Regions from separate parts of the Micromonospora sp. DT63 genome, predicted to be linked through region 2. Evidence: riboswitches for the same ligand, from Rfam matches in the RefSeq annotation. Region 2 holds a riboswitch; each other region holds the start of a gene.

Region 1 (2,181 bases), on a different contig from region 2:
CACCCGGGCGGTGCTCCTCGGCCGGGACCCGGGTGTCGAGATGCCGCTAGTGCCGGACTGAGCCCCGTGTGGGGGGCCGGCCAGCTGCGACCGGAGACACATCACAGCAGGTCGACGGTTTAGCCGGCGGCTCACGGGTGACCCTTGGGGGGGAACAGCCTGACGAGGGGGGCCACCATGTCCGACGACACCAGCAACCGACCGAGCCGGCACGCCGAACGCCCGCACGACGTGACCGACCCCCTGCTCTGGCAGTTGGCGGTCGACGTGCTGAGTGCCCACGAGCCCGACGAGGAGGGCCACTGCCGCAACCTCCAGTGCGCCGGCCAGTCCTGGCCGTGCTCGGCCCGCGCGGGTGCCGAGCAGTCGCTCCGGCTGGCCCGCAGGACTCCCGGCGCGGTCGAAATGACCATCGGCGGTGACGACGCCGGCACGGGCTGGCCCGGCGAGGCCGCGGCACCCGCCGGCCGGTGGGACCGCAGCGCCAACGCGGTGGCGTCGCGCCGGGAGTCGAGGGCCTCCGCCCCCGCGGCGTAGCCGCGACGACACCCGTTGCTCAGAGGCGATCAGCGCCCGACGAACGACCGAACGCTCGGCCGGTGACCCGGCCGAGCGTTCGTGTGTCGTACGTCAGAGGGCGAGCCGCTGACCCGGGAAGATCAGGCCGGCGTCGGCGCCGATCAGCTGCCGGTTGCGCTCGTACAGGGCCTCCCAGCCGCCCGCCTGGTGGTGGCTGTCGGCGATCTCCGACAGGGTGTCCCCCGGCTTGACGACGTACGTGTCGCCGCCGGCCGCGGGGGCGGTGCGCTCGTGGTTGCGGGTCGCCGGCCGGTCGCCGCGCGACGACCGCTCCTTCGGCGCGGTGGACCGGTCCTTCGGCGCGGTGGACCGGTCCTTCGGCGCGGTGGACCGGTCCTTCCCGGCGGTGGACTTCGAGGACTTCGCGGCGGAGCCCGACGAGCCACCCTTGCGGCCACAGGTCGGCCACGCGCCGATGCCCTGCCCGTCGAGCACCTTCTCGGCGATGGCGATCTGCTCGCCGCGGCTGGCCAGGTCGGCGCGGGCGGCGTACTTCTTGCCGCCGTAGCCGGCCCAGGTGCCCTGGGAGAACTGCAGGCCGCCGTAGTAGCCGTTACCGGTGTTGATCTTCCAGTTGCCGCCGGACTCGCACTGGGCGATCGCGTCCCAGTTGACACCGGCCTGGGCCGGGGCCGCGGGCCCGAAGAGGGCGACGGCGCCGGTGACCGCGCCGACGGCCAGGGTGCCGACGGCGACGCGGCGGGTGGTGACCCGTCGATGACGGGGCGTGTAGACAGACGTCATGTGTGGTTCCTCCACGCCGGCGAGGTGAGCTGTCGGGTTCGGGCCGAGGAGCCCGGCCGCACGGTGGCGGCTTCACCCCGAGGTGACATGCACCGAGGAACGTGGGTCCCCCGCTCCTGCCCGGGGTTCTGGTATCCGACGACCGGGGGCAGGATTTGGCGTTGCCGGTCGTGGTGTCCACGGTGGTGGACTCGACCGACGGTAGGCACGGTCGGTGACCCTCGCCCAACGCTTGTGAACTTGTTCACCGGTGCACGCGGGGCGCCTCTGCCAGCGGTTGCGGACGACGCGCGGCTGTGCACCGACCATGATGGACCGATTCCGATCAGGCCCGGATGTCACCGTCCGTACGCAGCCCGGAGGTGATGCGACGGAGCAGTTCGACGTGTCCGGGCGACGCGGAGGACCGGGTGTCGTGACCGAGAGCGGAGTAGACCACCCCGGCTGGGACCGAGGGCGCGCGCCCACACCGGTGGGCGGGTGGCGCCGCCCTCCTCGTGCGCGCTCCTTGCGAATTGACGTTCGGGCAGGAAACCGTAGATCGGCGGCCGCGATGCTCGAAGACGCACCGGGTCGATCCCGGTAACCTTCCCAGGAGGAGAGCATGTCGATCCACCGGAGCCGCATCGGCCGCCGCAGCGCCGCCGCCACCCTCGTGACCGTCCTGGCCAGCGCCGGCCTGACCCTGCTCGCACCGACCGCCGCACAGGCGTCCAGCCCCTGCACCAGCCTGACCTTCTACCGGGTCGGCGGCTATCCGGGCGGCGCGGACATGCACGTGCCGACCATCGGTTGGCAGACCGGGAACAAGCAGTGTTATCTCACCTACGGCCACTCGAACTCGGCCGTGCTGGTGCT
Region 2 (2,181 bases):
GTAGGCCCAGCCGGTCCAACCAGGACCGCTGGGGCTGGACCGCGCGGGCCGGCAACGTCACTCGCTGGCCGTCGTCGGTCACGCGGGACTCGCCGGCGCCGATGGTGGTGAAGACCTCGTCGGCGAAGGCCGCCGCGGCGTCGGCGCTGTCCGCGCCGGCGTACCGGGCCACCGCGCCGTACCAGGTCGCGGGGTCGGTGCCGGCACCCACCGGGGCGCCCACCTCCCGTTGGTACGCGGCCAGCAGCGCCGCCCCGCCCCGAATGTTTGTCGTCGGGTCGCTGCGCAGCGCCTCGGGGGCGGCCCCGGTCAGCGCGGCGGCGGCGTCGACGGTCTGCAACGCGGCGGTGGGCGGCGCGGGATCCGTGGCCGTTGCGGGTGCCATGGGGGCACGGGAGTCGTCGCCGCGCGGATCCTCGGCGCCGGCGTCGTGGTGGCCGCGCGCGGGTAGGGCGGCCACGTGGCGGGCATCGGTCAGGTGCATCGGTCCGTAGCCGCCGCTGGTGCTCGGGGTGCCGGCGTTGCTGTCCCAGCGGGACTCCAGGTAGGAGACCCCGAGCAGCACGGCGGTCGGCACGCCGTACTCGGTCGACGCGGCGGCGTACTGCTGCTGACGGTCGGCGGAGGGTGCTGCGGAGGCGGTGCCGGCGCTCAGCGGTACGGCGGCCGTGGCGATGACCACCGCGACCGCGAGCGATGCGCGCCGGCCGGCGGACAGGGTTGGACTTTCCATCGAACCCCCTAGATTTGACTGGTAACTGTGTCGTCACCTTCGCGCCGGTCGGGAGTCTGCGTCAATACCTTTCCATATATCAAACTGCATCGAAAGAAACCTTCACACACGCTCGGTGATCTCTTCCAATCGGTACGGAGTGTCACGGCCGCACGGGTTGCGGATCGGTAACGGCCGTCTCTACTCTGGTCATTTGTCGGCCCGGTAGCAGGTCCGCCCATCCCGGGCGGTAACGGACCGACACCGCCGAGTCGCTTTCGAGCGAGCCGGGGACCCAGGTTCCCCCGGGGTGAATCCGCAGCCAATGCGGTAGGGCGCCAACTTCCCGCCCGAACCCGTCAGCTAACCCGGTAGGCGGTCGGGAAGAAGGAGTACGGAACCCCGGTGGCCCTCCATGCCCCGCGGCCGTCGTCCGAACGGTCGGCCCCGGCCGACCCGACGTCGACAGTGCCGCGTCCACGCTGGTCCCGCTTCACCACCGCCCTCGCCGCACTGGTCGGCGTTGCCGTCGTCCTGACCGGCAGCGCCACGGCGGCCCACGCGGACCCGTCCGTCGCCGAGATCGAGCGCCAGATCGACGCCGACTGGAACAAGCTCGAACCGGTAATCGAACGGCACAACGCCACCCGCGCGGACCTGGCCGCCAAGCGCAAGCAGGCCGACGCGCTCGCCGCCCGCATCGCGCCCCTGGAGCGCCAGGTCGACGCCGCGATGAACAAGGTCAGCGCGCTGGCCGTGCGCGCGTACATGGGCGAGAACCTGTCGACGGTCAACACGATGCTCGGCAGCCGGTCGCCCGGCGAGGTGGTCGGGCAGCTCGAAATGCTCGACCGGTTCGCCCACAACCAGCAGCAGGACGTCCGGCAGGTCGCCGATCTCCGCGACGAGCTGGCCCGGCAGAAGGCGCCGCTCGACGAGATGGTGGCCCAGCTGACCCGGACCGAAGCGCAGCTGGCGGCGAAGAAGAAGCAGATCAACGACGAGATCGACAGGCTGCAGAAGCTGCGCCTCAAGGTGTACGGCAACGGCGGCGGCGGTCCCCTGCGTCCGGCGCCCTGCCCGGCCAGCTACCCCGGCGGCGGCGCGGGCATTGCGGTCAAGTTCGCCTGCGCTCAGATCGGCAAGCCGTACGTGTGGGGCGCCGAGGGTCCGAACTCGTACGACTGCTCCGGGCTGATGCTCGCCGCGTGGGCGAAGGCCGGTGTGTCTCTGCCGCACAACGCCGCCGCGCAGAGCCGGGTGACCAAGAACGTCAGCAGAGGTGATCTGCGCCCCGGTGACCTGGTCTTCTACTACAGCGACATTCACCACGTCGGCATGTACGTCGGCAATGGCTGGGTGGTGCACGCCTCCCAGGCCGGTGTGCCCATCAAGATGAAGAAGGTCGACGACGGGCCGATCCACAGCTACGGCCGTCCCGGCTGACCGACGCCGGACACAGCGAGGGC
Region 3 (2,181 bases), on a different contig from region 2:
CGCTTCGTCGGCTCTGGCGCGCTGCCCACTCCGCGCACCCCGCGGACACCCGCCGAGTACGCCTGCCGGGAGCGCTACCTGCACCGTGCGGCGATGGCGGCGTACTGGCGGGGCGATCTGACCATGGCGCAGCTCAGTGACGTGTTCGCCCACCGGCGCGGCTGGGATTCCCGGCGGCACCCGGCCGAGCAGGAGGTGCTGCTCAGCCGGGCGATCCGGGACGCGAGACTGGCCGACTACCAGGCCGCCGCCACGGCGGAGCGGGCCGCCTGGCGGGACGCGGAACTGGCCGCCGAGTCGGCGCGCACCCTTGCCGAGGAGGCGTACGCGGCAACGGCGCGGCTGCGGCCCAGCCCGGCCCTCGCCCGACCCGGGGCGAGCGGGGCGTCCCGTCCCGCCCCCGTGGCACGGTGGCGCCCGGCTAGCGCGAGTTGAGCCTGATCCGTTACGTGAGCCCGGTCACGTCGTTCGGAATTCGGGCGTCCGACGCGTTGTGCTCGATATTTCCCGTGATTGTGGCGCGTTATCGGCGGCCTGTCCGGTTGTCGCCCGTAGGCGTCTCCGTAACCGGTTGTCCCATCGAGTCACATCATCGGCAATACGCGCAGAAATTGCTGCACCGAATCGGGTTTACGCAGGCGAACCTGGCTTGGCAGGCTGCGAACAGGCCAGTAGTGTCGTCCCGTCCGGTGCGGTAACCGATCGCAACAGGCGACGCCGCGCCGACCCGCTCAATCGTGATTAACGAACCGGGGACCCATCAGTAAGTCTGGGGTGAATCCGCGAGCCACGGCCCGCGGTAGGGCGATCTTCCCGCCCGAATCCGTCAGCTAACCCGGTAGGCGGTGTCGGAAGGAGTTCCAAACCCGTGCAGCACCTTTCCACCCCTCGGTTGTTCCCACGCCTCCACGGCGCAGCGGTGCCCCCGCTCATCCGTCCAGTGACGGTGAGCTGACCCCCGGGTCATCGCCTTTCCCGCCCGGTCCCGCCGGGCGTTTCCCTGAGCGGTTCACCATCCGCGGACCACTGTCCGCGCGCTGGCGCCTGCCCGGATACCGGTCCGGCCCGTGGGTGTGCCGCTCTCCCCCGATCCGTGGAGGACCCCGTGAAGCACACCATGCAGCGTCAGCTCCGTCGCCTGGCGACCGAGCGCCGGTACCAGATCGTCGCCACCTCCGCCGCGGCCCTCGTGATCGCCACGACCACCGGCGCCCTGCTCACCGGCGCCGACGACGCGCCGGCCAACCACCGCACCGCGACCACTGTCGCCGAGATGCGCAGTGACACCGCCGTTCCCCTCGGCGACGCGCGCGACGCGTCCCCCAGCGCCGCGCCGACGACCGCCGCCCCAGCCACCAGCGCCGCGTCGCCCGCCGCCAAGGCCAGCGCCAACCCGGACCTGACCCGCAAGCCGCAGCCGCCGAAGCCGCCCGCGACCAAGGTGCTCGACTACGACTACGAGGCGCAGAACACGTACTACAACTGCGGCCCCGCGGCGACCCGCAACGCGCTCAGCGCCACCGGCATCGACCGCACCCAGGAGGAACTCGGTGCCGAGCTGGGCACCACCGAGATGGGCACCAACTCGGCCGAGGACACCACCCGAGCGCTCAACGCCGAGGTGAAGGGCTCCCCGTACCGGACCCGGATGTTCGCCGGCACGCCCAGCCCGGCCCAGATGGACCGGCTCCAGGCCGATGTGGTCAAGGCCATCACCGACGGCCGGGGCGTGGTGGCCAACGTCGTCGGCGACGCCACCGACACCGACGGCGGCTGGCACTCCTACGGCGGCGGTCACTACGTCGCTGTCGTGGGGTACAAGGACAACGGCCGGACCGTGCGGATCGCCGACTCGGCGAACCCGGCCGACCCGTCCTACTGGATCACCACGATCGACCTTGCCAACTGGATGGCCACCCGCGGGTACTCCGCCTGACCCAGGCACGTAGACCGCCGCGGGCGTCGTCCCCCACAAGGGGCCGGCGCCCGCGGCCGCATTCCGGCAGCCGCCATCGACGACTCTCGTACCCGGCCGCGAACCGTGGCAGACTGCGGCCGTGGTGGATGAATCGGGTGGCCGCACCGGTCGCCGGCCCGTCCTGCTGCTGCTGCACGGGATGGGGGCAACCGGAGACGTCTGGCTGCCGTGGGCGCCGTTGCTGGAGCAGCACTGGCCGGGGC
Region 4 (2,181 bases), on a different contig from region 2:
GCTGGGCATCGGGATGGCGCTCGCCGCGATCACCGCCACCCGGCGGGCCACCGGCGACCCGCAGCGCACCTTCGGGCTCTACCGCCTCGAGGTGCTCGCCGCCCTGGCCAACGCCGTCCTGCTCTCCGGCGTGGCGGTCTACGTGCTGATCGAGGCGATCGGGCGGTTCGGCGACCCCCACGAGGTGCTGACCGGCCCGATGCTCGCGGTGGCCGTCCTCGGCCTGCTCGCCAACGTGGTCGCGTTCGCGCTGCTGCGCGCCGGCGCCCGGGAGAGCATCAACCTCCAGGGCGCCTACCTGGAGGTGCTCGGCGATCTGCTCGGCTCGCTCGGCGTGATCGGCGCGGCGCTGCTCATCGCGGTCACCGAGTGGTGGTGGGCCGACCCGTTGGTAGCGGTCGCCATCGGCGTGTTCATCCTGCCGCGCACCTGGCGGCTGGGCCGCGCCGCCGTCCGCATCCTGGTGCAGGCCGCCCCGGAACACCTCCAGGTCACCGCAGTGCACGACCGACTGGCCGCGGTGCCCGGCGTCGTCGAGGTGCACGACCTGCACGTCTGGACGCTCACCTCGGGCATGGAGGTGGCCTCCGCACACCTGATCATGGCGCCCGGCGGGGAGGTCGGCGCGGTGCTCACCGCGGCGCGCAGCGCCCTGCGGGAGGACTTCCGCATCGAGCACGCCACGCTCCAGATCGAGCCCGGCGCCGCCCCGGACGCCTGCGGTTCGATCGAGTGGTGATCCCTTACCTGACGAAATGACCGTTCAGCAGTCATTTTGGGTGGTGGCGCGGACACCTTCCGTCACATCGACTGCACACGCCCCACCTGCACCGGTAGGCTCGTCCCCGGCCACCACCCGGCGGCGCCCTCCCGGCGCCGGTGGCGGCCGCCGCCTAATCACCCGAGAGGGTGAACCGGGGAACCATGTTCCTGGGGTGCATCCGCGTCAGCGGTAGGGATCTTCCGTCCCGAACCCGTCAGCTAACCCGGTCGGCGGCTGACGGAAGGACATGCGTAGTGGCACCAGCACGACCACCCGCCGCCCGACTCGCGGCACTGATCGTCATGATGGTCACCCTCGGCGTCGCCCTCCCGGTGGGCGCCGCCACCGCCGCTCCCCCCGGCGGCCTGCGGGCCGCCGCGGCACCCGACGGCGACGAGGAGGGCGGCACCCCCGCGCTGCGGGCCCAACTGGAGGCCGCCAGCAAGGGCTACCTGGACGCGAAGCGCGCCCTGGACACCTCCGTCCAGCGACAGCAGCAACTCGCGGCAAAGCTGAAGACCACCGAGGCCGAGATGACCGTGCGCAACGGCAAGGTCGGCGAGATCGCCGGCGTGGCCTACCGCACCGGCCGGCTCAGCACCGTCTCGGCGCTGCTCAACACCAACACCCCCGAGGGCTTCATGGACCGGGCGGCCGCGCTGGACGTGGTGGCCGCCAACGAGGACCGGGTGCTGCGCGACCTGCACGCCACCCGGGACGAGGCCAACCGCACCCGCACCGCCCTGGACGGCGAGATCCGCGAGCAGCGCAAGCAGGTCGAGGTGATGGCCAAGCGCAAGGAGCAGGCCGAACGGGCCCTGACGGTGGCCACCAGCAAGCCGCGCACCACCGCCGCCGACACCAGCTCCAACCGGGGCACCTCCACCGCCAACGCCCAGCCCGCGCCGCGCAACTCCGACGGCTCCTGGCCGTCCGAGTCGTGCAGCATCAACGACCCCACCCCGGCCAGCGGCTGCATCACCCCCCGCACCCTGCACGCCCTCAACCAGGCGAAGGCCGCCGGCTTCACCCGGTACGTCTCCTGTCACCGCTCGGGCGGCTCGGGCGAACACCCGAAGGGTCGGGCCTGTGACTTCGCCGCGCAGAAGGGCGGCTTCGGCGGGGACGCCACCGGCGGCGACAAGACGTACGGCAGCAACTTGGCCGCCTACTTCATCCGCAACTCCGACCGGCTCGCCGTGCTCTACGTGATCTGGTACAGGCAGATCTGGCTGCCCAGCAGCGGGTGGAAGTCGTACAGCGGGGGGAACGGCGACCCCTCCAGCGACCACACCAACCACGTACACCTGTCGGTGTACTGACCCTGTCGGTGGCCGGCGCACCGTCGAGCGGGTGCGCCGGCCCCGGGTACGTCAGCGGACGTACCCCGGACGTCGCCGGCGGTCGGACGACCCGGC

What was found. Region 2 has a riboswitch for cyclic di-AMP ahead of ACLQ27_RS13610 (NlpC/P60 family protein). Riboswitches for the same ligand answer to the same signal wherever they lie in the genome.
Region 1: it holds a riboswitch for cyclic di-AMP, as region 2 does, so the genes downstream of both, ACLQ27_RS24250 (transglycosylase family protein) here and ACLQ27_RS13610 (NlpC/P60 family protein) in region 2, are expected to answer to the same signal.
Region 3: it holds a riboswitch for cyclic di-AMP, as region 2 does, so the genes downstream of both, ACLQ27_RS22095 (C39 family peptidase) here and ACLQ27_RS13610 (NlpC/P60 family protein) in region 2, are expected to answer to the same signal.
Region 4: it holds a riboswitch for cyclic di-AMP, as region 2 does, so the genes downstream of both, ACLQ27_RS19615 (coiled-coil domain-containing protein) here and ACLQ27_RS13610 (NlpC/P60 family protein) in region 2, are expected to answer to the same signal.

Annotation. Positions count from the first base shown of each region.
Region 1 is NZ_JBNCKQ010000007.1:53,700-55,880, forward strand. Features, by position in the region: gene dinB (DNA polymerase IV) at 1-61, shown strand, start outside; gene ACLQ27_RS24245 (hypothetical protein) at 178-537, shown strand; gene ACLQ27_RS24250 (transglycosylase family protein) at 631-1,323, opposite strand; cyclic di-AMP (ydaO/yuaA leader) riboswitch at 1,323-1,467, opposite strand; gene ACLQ27_RS24255 (peptidoglycan-binding domain-containing protein) at 1,928-2,181, shown strand, end outside.
Region 2 is NZ_JBNCKQ010000003.1:281,622-283,802, forward strand. Features, by position in the region: gene ACLQ27_RS13605 (N-acetylmuramoyl-L-alanine amidase) at 1-733, opposite strand, end outside; cyclic di-AMP (ydaO/yuaA leader) riboswitch at 968-1,104, shown strand; gene ACLQ27_RS13610 (NlpC/P60 family protein) at 1,118-2,158, shown strand.
Region 3 is NZ_JBNCKQ010000006.1:119,384-121,564, forward strand. Features, by position in the region: gene ACLQ27_RS22090 (hypothetical protein) at 1-435, shown strand, start outside; cyclic di-AMP (ydaO/yuaA leader) riboswitch at 719-860, shown strand; gene ACLQ27_RS22095 (C39 family peptidase) at 1,094-1,936, shown strand; gene ACLQ27_RS22100 (alpha/beta fold hydrolase) at 2,058-2,181, shown strand, end outside.
Region 4 is NZ_JBNCKQ010000005.1:118,491-120,671, reverse strand. Features, by position in the region: gene ACLQ27_RS19620 (cation diffusion facilitator family transporter) at 1-739, shown strand, start outside; cyclic di-AMP (ydaO/yuaA leader) riboswitch at 881-1,012, shown strand; gene ACLQ27_RS19615 (coiled-coil domain-containing protein) at 1,018-2,085, shown strand.